Regions from separate parts of the Streptomyces sp. NPDC001904 genome, predicted to be linked through region 1. Evidence: riboswitches for the same ligand, from Rfam matches in the RefSeq annotation. Region 1 holds a riboswitch; each other region holds the start of a gene.
The links. Region 1 has a riboswitch for cyclic di-AMP ahead of ABT127_RS22450 (C40 family peptidase). Riboswitches for the same ligand answer to the same signal wherever they lie in the genome.
Positions count from the first base shown of each region.

Region 1 (5,097 bases):
CCCGACGTAACCCCGCGGGGTCCGGCGCCCGCTACAGCTTCTCGACCGGCGCGTACCGCAGCAGCAGCCGCTTCGGCTTCGGGTCGCCGAAGTCGATCGTCGCCTCCGCGTTCGACCCCGAGCCGTTGACCCCGACCACCGTGCCCAGGCCGAACTGGTCGTGCGTGACGCGGTCGCCGACCGCCAGGGACACCACCGGCTTCTCGTTCGCCCGGCGCGTGGCGAACGCCGGGGTCGACGAGCGCGAGCGCGACGAGGACAGCGAGGCCGCGATGCCGCCGCCCATGCTCTTCGTCGAGGCCGCCGGGGTCGAGGGGCCGGTGCGCTTCCAGTCCAGGTGCGCGGCCGGGATCTCCTCCAGGAACCGGGACGGCGGGTTGTACGAGGGCTGGCCCCAGGCGCTGCGCATCGAGGCACGGGTCAGATACAGCCGCTCCCGGGCGCGCGTGATGCCCACGTAGGCGAGCCGGCGCTCCTCCTCCAGCTCCTTGGCCTGGCCGAGCGAGCGCATGTGCGGGAAGACGCCGTCCTCCAGGCCCGTCAGGAAGACGACCGGGAACTCCAGGCCCTTGGCGGTGTGCAGGGTCATCAGGGTGATGACGCCGCTGCCGTCCTCGTCCTCGTCGGGGATCTGGTCGGAGTCCGCGACGAGGGCGACCCGCTCCAGGAAGTCGGAGAGCGTCCCGCCGGAGGCCGGGGCCTCGGCACCCTCGGTACCTTCACCGTCCGAGGACGCCTGTGCCTGCTCCTGCTCGAACTCCAGCGCCACGGCGGCGAGTTCCTGGAGGTTCTCGATGCGGGTCTCGTCCTGCGGGTCGGTGGAGGCCTGGAGTTCGGCGAGGTATCCGGTGCGCTCCAGGACCGCTTCCAGGACCGTCGCCGGGCCCGCGCCCGACTCGACGATCGTGCGCAGGTCCTCCATGAGCGTGTTGAACCGCTTCACCGCGTTCGTCGAGCGGGCCGCCATGCCGTACGCCTCGTCGACGCGGCGCAGCGCCTGCGGGAACGAGATCTTCTCGCGCTGCGACAGCGCGTCGATCATCGCCTCGGCGCGGTCGCCGATGCCGCGCTTCGGCACGTTCAGGATCCGGCGCAGCGGGACCGAGTCCTCCGGATTGGAGAGCACCCGCAGATAGGCCAGGACGTCCCTGACCTCCTTGCGCTCGTAGAAGCGGACACCGCCGACGACCTTGTACGGCAGGCCGACGCGGATGAAGACCTCTTCGAAGACACGGGACTGCGCGTTCGTCCGGTAGAAGACGGCGACGTCGCCGGCCTGGGCGTCGCCCGCGTCCGTGAGGCGGTCGATCTCGTCGGCGATGAACTGGGCCTCGTCGTGCTCGGTGTCCGCGACGTAGCCGGTGATCTGGGCGCCCGCCCCCGCGTTCGTCCACAGGTTCTTCGGGCGACGGGACTCGTTGCGCTCGATGACCGCGTTGGCCGCCGAGAGGATCGTCTGCGTGGAGCGGTAGTTCTGCTCCAGCATGATCGTCGTCGCGTTCGGATAGTCCTCCTCGAAGTCGAGGATGTTGCGGATCGTGGCGCCGCGGAAGGCGTAGATCGACTGGTCGGCGTCGCCGACGACGCACAGCTCGGCCGGGTCGGCGCCCTCGCCGTCCGCCGGGCCCACCAGCTCCTTCACCAGCGCGTACTGCGCGTGGTTGGTGTCCTGGTACTCGTCGACCATGACGTGGCGGAAGCGGCGGTGGTAGTGCTCCGCGACGTCCGGGAACGCGCGCAGGAGGTTGACCGTCGTCATGATCAGGTCGTCGAAGTCCAGCGCGTTCGCCTCGCGGAGGCGGGACTGGTACATCGCGTAGGCCTGGGCGAGGGTCTTCTCGAAGCCGTCGGCCGCGGTGGCGGCGAAGTCCTCCTCGTCGATCAGCTCGTTCTTCAGGTTGCTGATCTTGGCGCTGAAGGACTTCGGCGGGAACTTCTTCGGGTCCAGGTCCAGGTCCCGGCAGACCAGGGCCATGAGGCGCTTGCTGTCGGCCGCGTCGTAGATCGAGAAGGAGGACGTGAAGCCCAGCTTCTTGCTCTCGCGGCGCAGGATGCGCACGCACGCGCTGTGGAAGGTCGACACCCACATCGCGTTCGCCCGCGGGCCGACCAGGGCCTCGACGCGCTCCTTCATCTCGCCCGCGGCCTTGTTCGTGAACGTGATCGCGAGGATCTGGCCCGGGTGGGCACCGCGCTCGGCGAGCAGGTACGCGATGCGGTGCGTCAGGACGCGGGTCTTGCCGGATCCGGCGCCCGCGACGATGAGCAGGGGCGAGCCGCCGTGGACGACGGCCGCGCGCTGATTCTCGTTCAACCCCTCCAGGAGGGATTCCGGGTCGACCGCCGGGCGCGGGGCGCCGTCCCGGTAGTACGCGTCCCTGGCCGGGGGCACGTCGAACTTCCCGCCGAACAGATCGTCCGGAATCGGCTCCGGCGCGCCGTCGTCCGCGGGGTCCTCGGGCGGCGGCGGGGGCTGCTCCGCGCCGCTCTGGAGGCTGGCCAGGAAACTGTCGTCAAAGAGGCTGCTCATCGCCGTACGAGTCTAGGCCGCCCCACTGACACACCGCCGCCGCCTTTGCGATTCCGGGCTTCCGCCGCCCGGCGGGGACCGGGCGCGGCGCGTTCCGCGCGCCGTGGACCATGACGCAGATCACGCGGCCGCACCGCGTGCCGTCACACCGGCACACAGCCGGATAAAACGATCAAGAACGGGGTCTCCGGCACCCCTACGGTCCTCCGTCCGCACCAAGGTCACGAAAATGTATCGGGCATATCGAACATCAACCTTCACAGCAGCAACACGAGTTGGCTACGGTGCTGCGCGGGCAGCCCGTCCCCCCGTCCGCGGTCGTCGCGGCGAGCGGGCAGCCCCCGCCGAGTTCCGTACGCCGTGAGGCAGGGAGCCGGGGACCCACCGACCTTGGGGTGAATCGGCTCGACGTCCCGGCAGCACAGGGCGGCGGACCGTAGGGCAACCTTCCGTAGGCCCGAACCCGACAGCTAACCCGGTAGGCGGATGACGGAAGGAGTCGCCAGCCTTGGCGTCGCACCGCAAGCCGCGCAACCGCTCCCGACTCGCCGGCGGTCTTCGCACGACCCCCGCGATCGGCATCACGACCGCCGCCCTAACCTCTGTCGCCCTGCTCTCGCAGACCGCGCAGGCCGCGCCCGCGCAGCCGGACCGGCCGAGCCTGGAAGAGGTCCAGAAGAAGGTCGACGCCCTGTACCGCCAGGCCGAGGTCGCCACGCAGAAGTACAACGCGGCCAAGGAGCAGACCGCCGGCAAGAAGCGGCAGGTCGACCGGCTCCTCGACGACATCGCGCAGCGCACCGAGAAGATGAACAAGGCCCGCCAGGAGCTGGGCCGGTTCGCCGCCGAGCAGTACCGCTCGGGCGGGATGAGCAACACCGCGACGATGTTCCTCGCCGACGATCCCGAGGACTACTTCGCGCAGGACCAGTTGCTCAGCCGCATGACGAACGAGCAGAAGAAGGCCGTCGACGACTTCCAGGACGAGCAGCGCAGGACCGCGAAGAAGCGCACCGAGGCCCAGGAGAACCTGCGGCAGCTCGCCGGCTCCCAGGACGACCTGCAGAGCTCCAAGCAGGCCGTGCAGACGAAGCTGGCGGACGCGCGCCGGCTGCTGTCCGAGCTGACCGCCGAGGAGAAGGCGCGGCTCGCGCGGATCGCGAAGGCCAAGGAGGAGGCGGCCCGCGAGAAGGCCGCCGAGCTGGCACGGCAGCAGAAGGAGGCGGAGGAGGCCAGGCGCAAGGAGGCCGCGGAGAAGGCGGCCCAGGAGGACGCGGCGGGCTCCGGTTCGACGGGCTCGGAGTCAGGCTCCCCGGGTTCGTCGGGCTCCTCGTCCGGCTACGCCGCCAAGGCCGCCCAGGCGCTCGCCTTCGCCAAGGCCCAGGAGGGCAAGCCGTACGTGTGGGGCGCCACGGGCCCCGGCTCCTACGACTGCTCGGGGCTGACCCAGGCCGCGTGGAAGGCCGCCGGCATCACCCTGCCGCGCACCACCTGGGACCAGGTGGAGGTCGGCACGACGGTCTCGCTCTCCGACATCCAACCCGGTGACCTGGTCTTCTTCTACGACGACATCAGCCACGTCGGCCTCTACCTCGGCGACGGGATGATGATCCACGCCCCGAAGCCGGGCGCGTACGTGCGCGAGGAGTCCATCTACTACGACGGCACCTCGTCGATCCACAGCGTGGTGCGCCCGGCCTGACGCGTCAGGTCCACAGGACCGCGATGAAGATGTTCGCGACGGTGAGCGCGCCGACCGTCGCGAACAGGCCCTTCTCCGCGACCTCGTCGTCCCGCTTCACGTAGACGATGCCGAGGATCACGATCAGGATCGCCAGCTTCACGCCGATCTTGATGTTGTTGACGGTGTTGTCGTCCGCCTGATTGAGGCCGACCAGCGCGACACCGGTCACCAGCATGGTCAGGGCGCCGTGCAGCATCGCCTTGTTGAAGCGGGCCGTGCCCTTGCCCATCGCGGACATCTGCGTGAGGAAGCCGCCGAGCAGCGAGGCGATGCCGATGATGTGCAGGCCGACGAAGAGATGGATGAGTACGTCCATGGTTGCGGAGCCTAACGGGACGGATGGGACGCCTCGTCACCGATCCCCCACGAGCACTCCAGGTCACCGACCTGTCACCCTCTGACGCGCTCGGCAACAAAGGGAGCAGTTCCGAACAATCCATCACCAACCCGTTACGCCGAGGTTTAGCGTCCTTGCTCAGGTGACCGGCTCCCCACCGCCGCCCGGGCCAGGGGCGGCAGTCGGACACCACCGCCGAGGAGAGTCCGGCGGCGGCCCGTTCCCCCTGTGCGGGCCGTCGCCGGGCGTATGACGACGGCGGGCGTACGACCCCGGAAGGACGTGGCGCTTCGTGCCGGCGCATCGCAAGCCCAGGCAGCGCTCGCTCAGCGGCCAGACGGCCCGCACCGCGGCCACTCTCGCTCTCGCCTCCGCGGCGGGCGCCACCGCCTTCGACGGCGGCACGGCGCACGCGGAGCCGGGCCTCAGCCCCGCCCAGGTCAGGGCGAAGGTCGACCGGCTCTACCGGGAGGCGGAGGTCGCCAC
Region 1 covers NZ_JBEOYI010000014.1:30,868-35,964, forward strand. Annotated here, with positions in the region: gene ABT127_RS22440 (M23 family metallopeptidase) at 1-10, shown strand, start outside; gene pcrA (DNA helicase PcrA) at 32-2,530, opposite strand; cyclic di-AMP (ydaO/yuaA leader) riboswitch at 2,863-3,030, shown strand; gene ABT127_RS22450 (C40 family peptidase) at 3,039-4,232, shown strand; gene ABT127_RS22455 (hypothetical protein) at 4,237-4,590, opposite strand; gene ABT127_RS22460 (C40 family peptidase) at 4,904-5,097, shown strand, end outside.

Region 2 (5,097 bases), on a different contig from region 1:
GCGACACCGTCTTCTCGGTGGACGGGGACCGCGCGCCGCTCACCGAACTGAGTTCCGTGGCACAGGAGTTCGGGGCCGGTCTGATCGTCGACGACGCGCACGGGCTCGGTGTCCTCGGGGCGGGCGGGCGCGGCGCCCCGTACGCGGCGGGTCTCGCGGGCGACCCCGGGACCGTCGCCACCGTGACCCTCTCGAAGTCGTTCGGCAGCCAGGGCGGCGCGGTCCTCGGACCGGCACCGGTCATCGAGCACCTCGTCAATGCGGCGCGTACGTTCATCTTCGACACCGGCCTCGCGCCGGCCGCCGCCGGTGCCGCGCTCGCGGCACTGCGACTGCTGCGCCGCGAACCCCGGCGGGCGACACGGGCCCGCGAGGTCGCGGCGACGCTGCATCAACTCCTCACCGATGAGGGCCTGTCGGCCGTTCGCCCGGAGGCGGCGGTGGTCTCGGTGCGCGCACCCTCGCCCGACGAGGCGGTGCGCTGGGCCGCGGCCTGCCGGGCGGCGGGACTGGCGGTGGGCTGTTTCCGTCCGCCCTCGGTGCCGGACGGTGTCTCACGGTTGCGGCTGACCGCCCGCGCCGACCTCACCGACGAGCAACTCGCCGAGGCGGTGCGGGTGATCAGTCGAACGGCTCCCCGGGGCGCGGTCAGCGCAGGGAGCTGAGGAACCCTTCCCAGGCGGAAGGCGCGAACAGCACGGCGGGTCCCGCCGTGTCCTTGGAGTCGCGGACGGCCAAGAGGCCGGCCGTGGACCCCGAAGGCAAGGGGGCCGTCTCGACGCAGTTGTTGGCGCCTGTGCTGTAGCTGCTGCGCCGCCACCGCGCGCCGTTCAGCGACATGCTGTCGGAAACGTACCGAGGCAGTGCATTCATGGTGCCTCCCTGACGCAGTGCCGGAGCGTGACGGAGCGTCGGCGGCCCCGCACACCCGGCTATCCGGCGATCTGTGCGATGAACTCGAGCGAGTCCTCGGGCGAAAGAGCGTGTCCTTCAAGAGCTTCAAAGGCGTCCGTGTACGCCTTGAGGTCTTCTTTCCGCTCGAGGTAGAGACTACTCGTCAAATGGTCGAGAACAACCACATCCAGATCAGTTGTGTTCGGAAATGAGAACACAACGAAAGGCCCGGTGATACCGAGGTGCCCACCTGCTGAGAAGGGAAGCACCTGAATCCGGACATGCGGCAGCCTGGCCACCTCGGCCAAATGTGCCAATTGCCTTTGCAGAATGTCTTTTCCGCCCACTTCGCGACGGAGTACCGCCTCGTCGAGGATGGCCGTCAACTGAAGGGGCGTCTGCGAACGCAGCACCTCCTGTCGCGCGAGACGCACTTCCACCAGTGCCTCGATGTGCCCCTCGGACATGCCGCCGAGAACGGATCGCGTCACCGCGTAGGCGTACTCCGGCGTCTGCAGCAGCCCCGGCACGACGGTGTTCTCCAGCGTCCAGATCCGGCATGCCTGTGACTCCAGGCTGATGAAGTCGCGGTACGCGGGCGGCAGCAGACCGCGGTACGCGTGCCACCAGTGGTGCCCGCCGACATCCTCCGCCCCCGCCAACGCCACCACGAGCTGACGTAGTTGGGGGTCCTTCGCGTCGAAGGCGTCGAGCAGACGGAGTACGTCCGACGCCTTCACGCCGCTGCGTCCTGTCTCGATCCGGCTCACCTTGGACTGGTGCCATCCGACGAGTCGCGCGGCCTCACCACTGGTGAGCCCGGCGCCCACGCGCAGCGCGCGCAGTTCGGCACCCAGTTTGCGGCGACGTACCACGGGACCGTACTTCATGCTGACTCCTCTGCCCTTCGGGCCGCGCGGCCGCTCTCCCTCCCGGCCCGTGCGGGGACGGCTCCTGAGCAGACGGTAGAGGAACCGGCGTGCGCTCGCCCAAATACGGTCTACCGTCGCAGAGTTCACCGCTTCGGGCGACAGATATATGCATATCTTGGGGGATCGCCACCCTGGAAGCGCATCCAAGTGGCACGCTGGCGCGAAGCAGTAGCCGGGGCCGGTGAAGTGATGCATCCGCGGCGGGCGGTCGAGCGGCCCCGGCAGGAAAGGGACGACTTCGCCATGGCAGACCACCAGGAAGCATCCGTCACACTGCCGAGCGATCCCGCGTCGGTCTCCACGGCCCGGAGGTACGTGAGCAACGTGCTGACGGAGTGGGGCATGCCGGGAGACGGTGACACGGCCGACACGGTCCGGCTGATCGTTTCCGAACTCGCGACGAACGCGGTGCAGCACACCCGCGGCCTGTCGCCCACCTTCACCGTCGAGCTGGAACTGGAGCGGGACGAGCGGCTGCGGATCGGCGTGACCGACAGCCACCCCCGCTATCCCAAGCGGCTGCCCGCCGCGGTGCAGCAGGACAACGGACGGGGCATGGTCATCATCCGCTGTCTGACGGCGGAGTGCGGCGGCAGACTCTCGGTCTGCCCGACCCCCGAGGGCGGCAAGACGGTGTGGATCGCGCTGCCCTGGAGAAGCGCCCTGGCCGGCGGAGACCCCCACCCGGCCCCGATCGGCTGAGCGCCGGTCAGCCGGACCCCTCCTCGCCCGCGGGCCGCCCGGCCAGCGAGCGGCGGAGCACCCCGGGCAGCACGCCCCACAGGCCCGCGCACACCAGGAACGTTCCTGCGCCCGCGGCGATGCCGCCGCCCCGGCCGACCGTCACATCGACCACCAGCAGCACCGAACCCGTGAGCGCGAGGGAGAGGGCGGCCATGCCGCACGCGGCGAGCCGTGACGAGACCCGGACGATCCGGGTCTTCGCCCCCAACTGGAACAGCACCCGGTGCACCGCGGCGGGCGCCATCAGCAGTGCGGCCGCGACGACCGCGAGGAGCAGCGTCGTCACATAGGTGGCGCGCTGCACCGAGTCGAGCGTGGGAAAGCGCTGCGTGAACGCGAGGGTGAGCAGAAAGGCGAACAGGAACTGCACGCCGGTCTGGGTGACCCGGAGCTCCTGCAGCAGCTCGCCGAAGTTCCGGTCGGCCCGCTGCAGCGGCGTCTCGTTCCGTTCGTCCATGCGGTGCGCGTACCCCTTCCGGCCGATCGAGGCATGGTGGCGGGCCTGGCGCCCGGCCCGTCACCACATCCTGGCCGAGGGCGAGCGTCAGCGCACTCGGCCGTACCAGACGCTCTTGGTCCAGATCTTCTGCAGGCGCACCACGTCCCCGGTCTTCGGGGAGTGCCAGATGCGTCCCTTACCGGCGTAGATGCCGACGTGGTAGACGCTCCGGCCGGAGTGGAAGAACACCAGGTCGCCCCGCTTGCGCTGGGACCCGGACACATGGCGGGTCTTGTTGTACTGCTGCGCGGCGGTGCGGGGCAGCTTCTTGCCCGCTCGCTTGAACGAGTACAGCGTGAGCCCCGAGCAGTCGAACCGGTGCGGGCCGGTGGCGCCCCACTTGTACGGCGCCCCCTTCTTCGAGGCCGCGACCTGGAGAGCCTTGGACGAGGCCACGGCCGCCGACGCCTCGGGCGCGGCGCCGGGGACCAGCAGCCCGGCGCTCGCGACGGCGAGGGTCAGGGCCGAGGCGGTGCCGGCCCGGGTCAGCAGCGAGGGGACACGATTGAGCGCGGACATGCGCAACCCTTCGTCAGCCGCCTGCGAAGGATGACCTGTCGGGTTCGGGCTGGCGAAGATGCCCGGCCGCTGGACGCGGCTTCACCCCAAGGACTGCTCGCAGCGGTTGCTGCGGCGGCCCGTCGTGCCTGGGTCCTCCACTCCTGCCGATCCACTCCTGTCGACCTGACATCCGGGCGGCGGCAGGACTCGGCGTCCGCACGGACCGCCCCGCCGCGGCGGCGGGGGCTTGTCGTCGGAGGGATCTTGACCCACCTCTGCGGTGAAAACCGAGCTGAACCGGCGGTAAGTGAGGCTCCTCACGCTTGACCCGTTCAGGTGGACAGTGCGGCTTTCGGGGCCCGGCGGCCATGCTCGACCATGCCCGCACCAGGCACGGAACCGGAAATTCCGGTGTCGGCCTACCGCCGTCGCGCAACTCTTGCGGTCTCCAGCGTCTACTCATATCTACGCCATCCGGCGGTACCCCATCTGGCCCGTTTCGCCGCGGCCGCGGACGACGTGGCCGCCGAGGGGCGTCCGGCGACTCCAACTGACTGTCAGGTGGCGTTTTCTGGCGGCAAGGTGACTGCCTTCGTTCGTCTCTCGCCGTCCAGGACGCGCAGCGCCCGCGCCAGGGTCTCCGCGTGCACCCGGCTCTCGCCCCGCTGGTGCATCAGGGCCAGGGCGTCCCGGAGCGCCACCGCCCGGGCGACGAGCGCCTGGGCCGCCCGCAGGCCCCGGTAGGTGTCGTCGCCGCGCGCCGGGTTGATCCGCGCCAGCAGATCGACGACGGCCAGATAGCCGTCCACCAGCTCGCACTCGGCGCGGGTCAGCGCGGGCAGCGGCGGCAGTTCGGGCGGATACACGGCCGCCTCACCTCGCGCCGGGTGCGCCGTGCGTGGTCTTGCGGCTCTGCAGCACGTGGTCGACCAGGCCGTAGTCCAGGGCCTGGTGGGCCGTGAGGACGGTGTCCCGCTCGATGTCCGCGCTGATCCGCTCCGTCGGCCGGCCCGAGTGGTGCGCGAGCAGTTTCTCCAACCGTGCCCGCGTACGCGCCATTTCACGGGCCTGGATCTCCAGGTCGGTGGGCTGCCCCTGGGCCGGCTCGGGCAGCGCGGGCTGATCGAGCACCACCCGCGACCCGGGAAGCATCATCCGCTTGCCCGGCGCACCGGCGGCCAGGAGCACCGCGGCGACGGACGCGGCCTGCCCCAGACAGGTCGTCGCCACCTCGCAACTGACGTACCGCATCGTGTCGTAGATCGCCGTCATGGCACTGAACGAGCCGCCGGGGGAGTTGATGTACAGCGCGATGTCCTGCTCCGGCGCCGTGTGTTCGAGGTGCATCAGCTGCGCCATCACGTCGTTCGCCGACGTGTCGTCGATCGGCGTCCCGAGCATGACGATGCGCTCTTCCAGGAGCTTGGAATAGGGGTCGAGGGTGCGCTGCCCCGACGTGGTGCGCTCGGTGAACTCGGGCAGGACATAACGGCCGGACGGGCGGGTCATGGAGCCTCCAATGACGAT
Region 2 covers NZ_JBEOYI010000006.1:360,214-365,310, reverse strand. Annotated here, with positions in the region: gene ABT127_RS13120 (8-amino-7-oxononanoate synthase) at 1-665, shown strand, start outside; gene ABT127_RS13115 (DUF397 domain-containing protein) at 649-873, opposite strand; gene ABT127_RS13110 (helix-turn-helix domain-containing protein) at 933-1,784, opposite strand; gene ABT127_RS13105 (ATP-binding protein) at 2,070-2,528, shown strand; gene ABT127_RS13100 (DUF6328 family protein) at 2,536-3,027, opposite strand; gene ABT127_RS13095 (C40 family peptidase) at 3,115-3,588, opposite strand; cyclic di-AMP (ydaO/yuaA leader) riboswitch at 3,592-3,715, opposite strand; gene ABT127_RS13090 (hypothetical protein) at 4,128-4,436, opposite strand; gene ABT127_RS13085 (ATP-dependent Clp protease proteolytic subunit) at 4,444-5,079, opposite strand.
Region 2: linked by a shared signal. The riboswitch ahead of ABT127_RS13095 (C40 family peptidase) and the one ahead of ABT127_RS22450 (C40 family peptidase) in region 1 are both predicted to bind cyclic di-AMP.

Region 3 (5,097 bases), on a different contig from region 1:
GCCACCATGAACATGGCCGTCTACCTCAACGACCACAGCGCCTTCGACAAGGCCGTGCACCACTTCCGCGCGCGCGTGCCCGCCTACTTCTACCTCTCCTCCGACGGTCCGCTGCCGGTCGAGCCCGAGGGCAGCGGCATCGACACCCCGGCCAAGCTCCAGACGTACTGGTTCGGGCAGACCACCTTCAAGGACGGCCTCGCCCAGGAGACCTGCCGCAACTTCAAGCACGCCAGCTACTCGCTGGCCGCCACCTCGCACATCGCCGAGACCGCCTGGCACCAGGGCGTCGACCTGTACGGCGAGGTGAAGGACCGGCTGCGGGCCGCGCTGGAGTTCCACTCCAAGTACCAGCTCGGCGCCGCCGCCCCGTCCTGGCTGTGCGGCGGCAAGGTGCAGCGGGACATGGGGCCCGACACCGAGGTCGGCCTCAGCCACCTGCGCGGCCGTCTCAAGATGGACCTCCCGCAGACCGAGAAGCTGACCCGCAAGGAGCGGCCCGAGGGCACCGACGACCTCTTCGTGGCCTGGGAAACCCTGACCCACGCGACCGCCGCCTGACGGATTCGCGTTCTGCCGCCCTCATGACGTAGAGTCGGGTTCACCGACGCGGGGTGGAGCAGCTCGGTAGCTCGCTGGGCTCATAACCCAGAGGTCGCAGGTTCAAATCCTGTCCCCGCTACTGAAGGCCGAGGCCGGAATCTCATCGAGATTCCGGCCTCGGTCGTTTCCGCGCGTCCGCCACCCGTACGGACCACACCAGGTCGCCGCCGCCGCGCTCCCCGGGAACCCTTGACGAGACGCCGGAAACCGGGCGCGGACGTGTCAGGAGACGAGCGGTGGGGAAGCGCGGAGGACGGCACAGATCGGTCGCGGACAGCAGCGGTACGCGGTGGTTCCTGCGGGCGCTGCCGGTCCTGCTGATCCTGGGCGGCGCCTGCTACGAGTACGTCACCCCCTCCGGCTTCTCCGGGGCCCCGCTGTTCAGCGCGGCGCCCCTGGTCACCGCCCCGTTCTTCTCGCTGCGCAGCACGGTCCTGGCCGGGCTCGGGTCGGTCCTCGCGATCCTCGTCGTCCACTTCAGGTACACCCAGCGGGTCGGCACCGACATCGTCACCGAGATGGCCACCGTGGCCACCGTCTGCGTGCTCGCCTGCTTCATCAACCAGATCGTGCGGCGCAGCAACGAACAGCTGGACTCCGCCCGGCGGATCGCCCAGGCCGCCCAGTTCGCCGTTCTGCCCGAACCGGCCGACCGGATCGGCGGCCTCGCCATCGCCGCACGCTACGAGGCCGCGCAGGCCGGCGCCTTCATCGGCGGTGATCTGTACGCCGTCCAGGACACTCCGCACGGCGTGCGCATCGTCGTCGGGGACGTGCGCGGCAAGGGCATGGGCGCGGTCTCCGCCGTCGCCGTCGTCATCGGGGCGTTCCGGGAGGCCGCCGAGCAGGAGGGCAGCCTGGAGGCGGTCGCCCTGCGCCTGGAGCGGGCGCTGGCCCGCGAGGGCACCCGGCGCGACGGCATCGACGACTTCGAGGGCTTCACCACCGCCGTGCTCGCCGAGATCCCGCACGGCGAGCAGCGCGTCCGCATCGTCAACCGCGGCCACCCCGAGCCGATCCTGCTGCTCGGCGACGGCACGGTCCGGACGATCCCCGTCGTCGACGGCGTGGGCGCGCTGCCGCTCGGGATGGGCGAGCTCGGCTCCTGGCCGGACCGGGTCGCCGAGGCCGAGTTCCCCGGCGGGGCCACGCTGCTGCTCTACACCGACGGGCTCTCCGAGGCGCGCGACGCCGCGGGCGTCTTCTACGATCCGGCGGCCCGGCTGTCCGGGCGGATCTTCCCCGGGCCGGAGGAGCTGCTCCTCTCCCTCGCCGCGGAGGTGCGCGCGCACACCGGTGGCGGCGCTACGGACGACATGGCTCTGCTCGCGGTGCGGCGGCCGTGACTCTCCGCAGACGCTGCCGATAACAATTGACGAACCGTCAGAACAGTGGCCGGTTCACACCGCCGGTCAAGTCGCCCCTTTCCGGCCGGTCCTGACCCGATAAATCCCGGCCCAGGACGTGAACGATCAGTAGGAACAGCTTGGAATTACTGTCTGCTGTCTATTAACGTTCGATAACGCAGCGCGGTCGTCCCAGCCGTCACCAGCGACGGCTCCGCGCGCACGCGCTTAATCCCGCAAGGGAGCCGGGGAACCACCAACTTGGGGTGAATCGGGCATCTTTGGGTGCTCGTAGGAGACCTTCCTGCTCCGAACCCGTCAGCTAACCCGGTAGGCGAGAAGGAAGGAAAGGAGAGCGCCCCCGTGGCGTCGAACCGGCCTGCCCCCGAGTTCTCCTCAGTGAAGGATCCGTCGACCGACGCGTTCGGCCCCCAGCCCGAGAGCTGGGAGGAGTGGAACCCCACCGAGGAGTCCGTCCGCCCCGTCCGCGGCAGGCACCGCGTGGCCCGGCAGCGCGGAGGTCTCGCGCGCAGCTCCACCGTTCTCGGCGTCGGCGTGATCGCCGCCGTCGGCGCGGGCGGCATCGCCACCGCGCAGGGCGGCAAGCCCGCCGTCCACATCTCCATGCCCGACCTGTCCGCCGTCAAGGACTCGCTGCCCGAGGCCACGTCGCTGCCCGGTGTCGGCGCGCTCATATCCGACGGCTCCGAAGGCGCTGACGGCTCCGACGCCACCGCCGCCCCGCTCACCACGGTCGGCAGCGGGACGTCCGACGCGGGCGAGGCGCTGCGCACCCGGATCCTGGCCCAGGCCGAGACCCAGCAGGACGCCGCCGACGCCGCCGCCAAGCAGGCCGCCGAGCAGGCCGCCGCCGAGCAGGCCGCCGACGAGGCCGTCGCCAAGAAGGCGGAGGCCGACAAGAAGGCCGCCGCCGAGAAGAAGAAGGCGGAGGAGGAGGCCAAGAAGAAGGCCGAGGCCGAGCGCCTCGCCAAGCTGGCCAAGAGCTACAAGCTCCCCGTCGCCTCCTACACGATCACCGGCACCTTCGGGCAGCCCGGCGCCATGTGGTCCTCCGGCTACCACACGGGCCTGGACTTCGCCGCTTCCACGGGTACCCCGATCTACGCCGTCCACTCCGGCACCGTCACGGAGGCCGGCTGGGCGGGCGCGTACGGCTACCGCACGATCATCACCCTCGACGACGGCACCGAGCTGTGGTTCTGCCACCAGTCGTCGATCAACGTCAGCGCCGGCCAGAAGGTCTCCACCGGCGATGTCATCGGCCGCGTGGGCGCCACGGGCAATGTCACCGGACCCCACCTCCACCTGGAGGTCCACCCCGGCGGGGACGCCACCGGCATCGACCCGGCCGCATGGCTGCGCGAGCGCGGCCTGACCCCCTGAGCAGCCGGTTCGTCCGCGTTCTCTGAACTCCGGCGGTCCTGGCGGCAACCCCCCGACGCCAGGGCCGCCGGTTTTGCCTGTCCTTGAAGCGCGTACCGCCCGGATCATGGAATGCCGTGCTCCGGAAGGGCGTTGAAACAGGGCATGACTTCTTCTGTTCTGCGCCCCCTCGGCTCCTCCGGCCTCGACGTCTTCCCGCTCTGCCTCGGCGGCAATGTGTTCGGCTTCACCGCCGACGAGGCCAGCAGCTTCGAGGTGCTCGACGCCTACGTCGCGGGCGGCGGCAACTTCATCGACACCGCCGACTCCTACTCGGCCTGGGCGCCGGGCAACAAGGGCGGTGAGTCCGAGACCCTCATCGGCCGGTGGGCCAAGGCCCGCGGCCGGCGCGACGACGTCGTCATCGCCACCAAGGTAGGCCGCCACCCCGACTTCCCCGGCCTGCGCGGCGACAACATCAAGGCCGCCGCCGACGCCTCGCTGCGCCGCCTCGACACCGACTACATCGACCTCTACTACACGCACTTCGACGACGACGAGACCATCCCGGTCGAGGAGATCATCGGCGCGCTCGACGAGCTGGTGAAGGCCGGCAAGGTACGGCACATCGCCGTCTCCAACATCTCGCCGGAGCGGCTGCGGGAGTCCCTGGACTTCTCCGACCGCGAGGGACTCGCCCGCTACGTGGCCATCCAGCCGCACTACAACCTCGTCTCGCGCGACACCTACGAGGGCGAGCGACAGGACATCGCCTCGCGCGCGGGCCTGGGCGCAGCCCCGTACTGGTCGCTGGCCTCCGGCTTCCTGACCGGCAAGTACCGGCCGGGTGTGAGCGTCGACAGCGTCCGCGCCGACAAGGCCGGCGGGTACCTGGAGACCGAGCGCGGGCAGCGCGTCCTCACCGCGCTCGACGAGGTCGCGCAGGCGCACGGCGCCGAGGTGGCCACCGTCGCCCTCGCCTGGCTCGCCTCCCGGCCCACCGTCACCGCGCCGATCGCCTCCGCGCGCACCGCCGCGCAGCTGCCGGCCCTGATGGCCGTCGCCGAGCTGGAGCTGACCGAGGCCGAGCTGGCCCGGCTGACCGAGGCGTCCGCCTGAGGCCCCACGCCCTAGGGCGACACACGCCCTAGTACTGATACGGGTTGTACGCGGGGCCGCCGGTCATCGGCGGTACCGCGTACACCGGTGGCCGCCAGACCGGGACCGGGGCCGCCGCCCGTGAGCCGTACGCGAGGGCGGGGCGTGCGGCGGCGCGCAGCTCCCACAGGGCGTCGAGCAGCTCCCGCTCCCGTACGACGAAGTCGGCGCCGGCCCGGCCCCTGCGGCCCCGGCGCCGCAGCAGGGCCAGCGACGTCGCGTACGACTCGTACGCGGCGACGGACTCGGCGGCCGGCCGGCCGCCGTGGTGCGCGGCGAACTCCCGCGCCAGGCGCCGCGCCTTCAGCGAGCCGAGCGCGAACGGCTCGGGCGGGGTGAACCAGCCCGCCGCCACGTACGCGGGCAGCTCCTCGCGCACGGTGCGCAGTTCGCGCTGGCGCACGTACACCGCGAGCCAGGTGATCAGGCCGAACACCGGCACCATGAAGGCCGCGTAGACGGCGAAGAAGCCGTACTCGCCGAGCGACGACGAGCCGTTCCAGAAGGCGTGCATGCCCATCGCGCAGAGCAGGCCCGCCAGCGGCAGCAGGAAGCGGCGGACCCGGCCCCGGTCGCGCGCGGTGACCGCCGCGATGCCGAAGCCGAT
Region 3 covers NZ_JBEOYI010000008.1:332,196-337,292, forward strand. Annotated here, with positions in the region: gene ABT127_RS16615 (alginate lyase family protein) at 1-561, shown strand, start outside; tRNA gene ABT127_RS16620 (tRNA-Met) at 609-682, shown strand; gene ABT127_RS16625 (PP2C family protein-serine/threonine phosphatase) at 840-1,949, shown strand; cyclic di-AMP (ydaO/yuaA leader) riboswitch at 2,165-2,301, shown strand; gene ABT127_RS16630 (M23 family metallopeptidase) at 2,313-3,353, shown strand; gene ABT127_RS16635 (aldo/keto reductase) at 3,498-4,451, shown strand; gene ABT127_RS16640 (PrsW family intramembrane metalloprotease) at 4,480-5,097, opposite strand, start outside.
Region 3: linked by a shared signal. The riboswitch ahead of ABT127_RS16630 (M23 family metallopeptidase) and the one ahead of ABT127_RS22450 (C40 family peptidase) in region 1 are both predicted to bind cyclic di-AMP.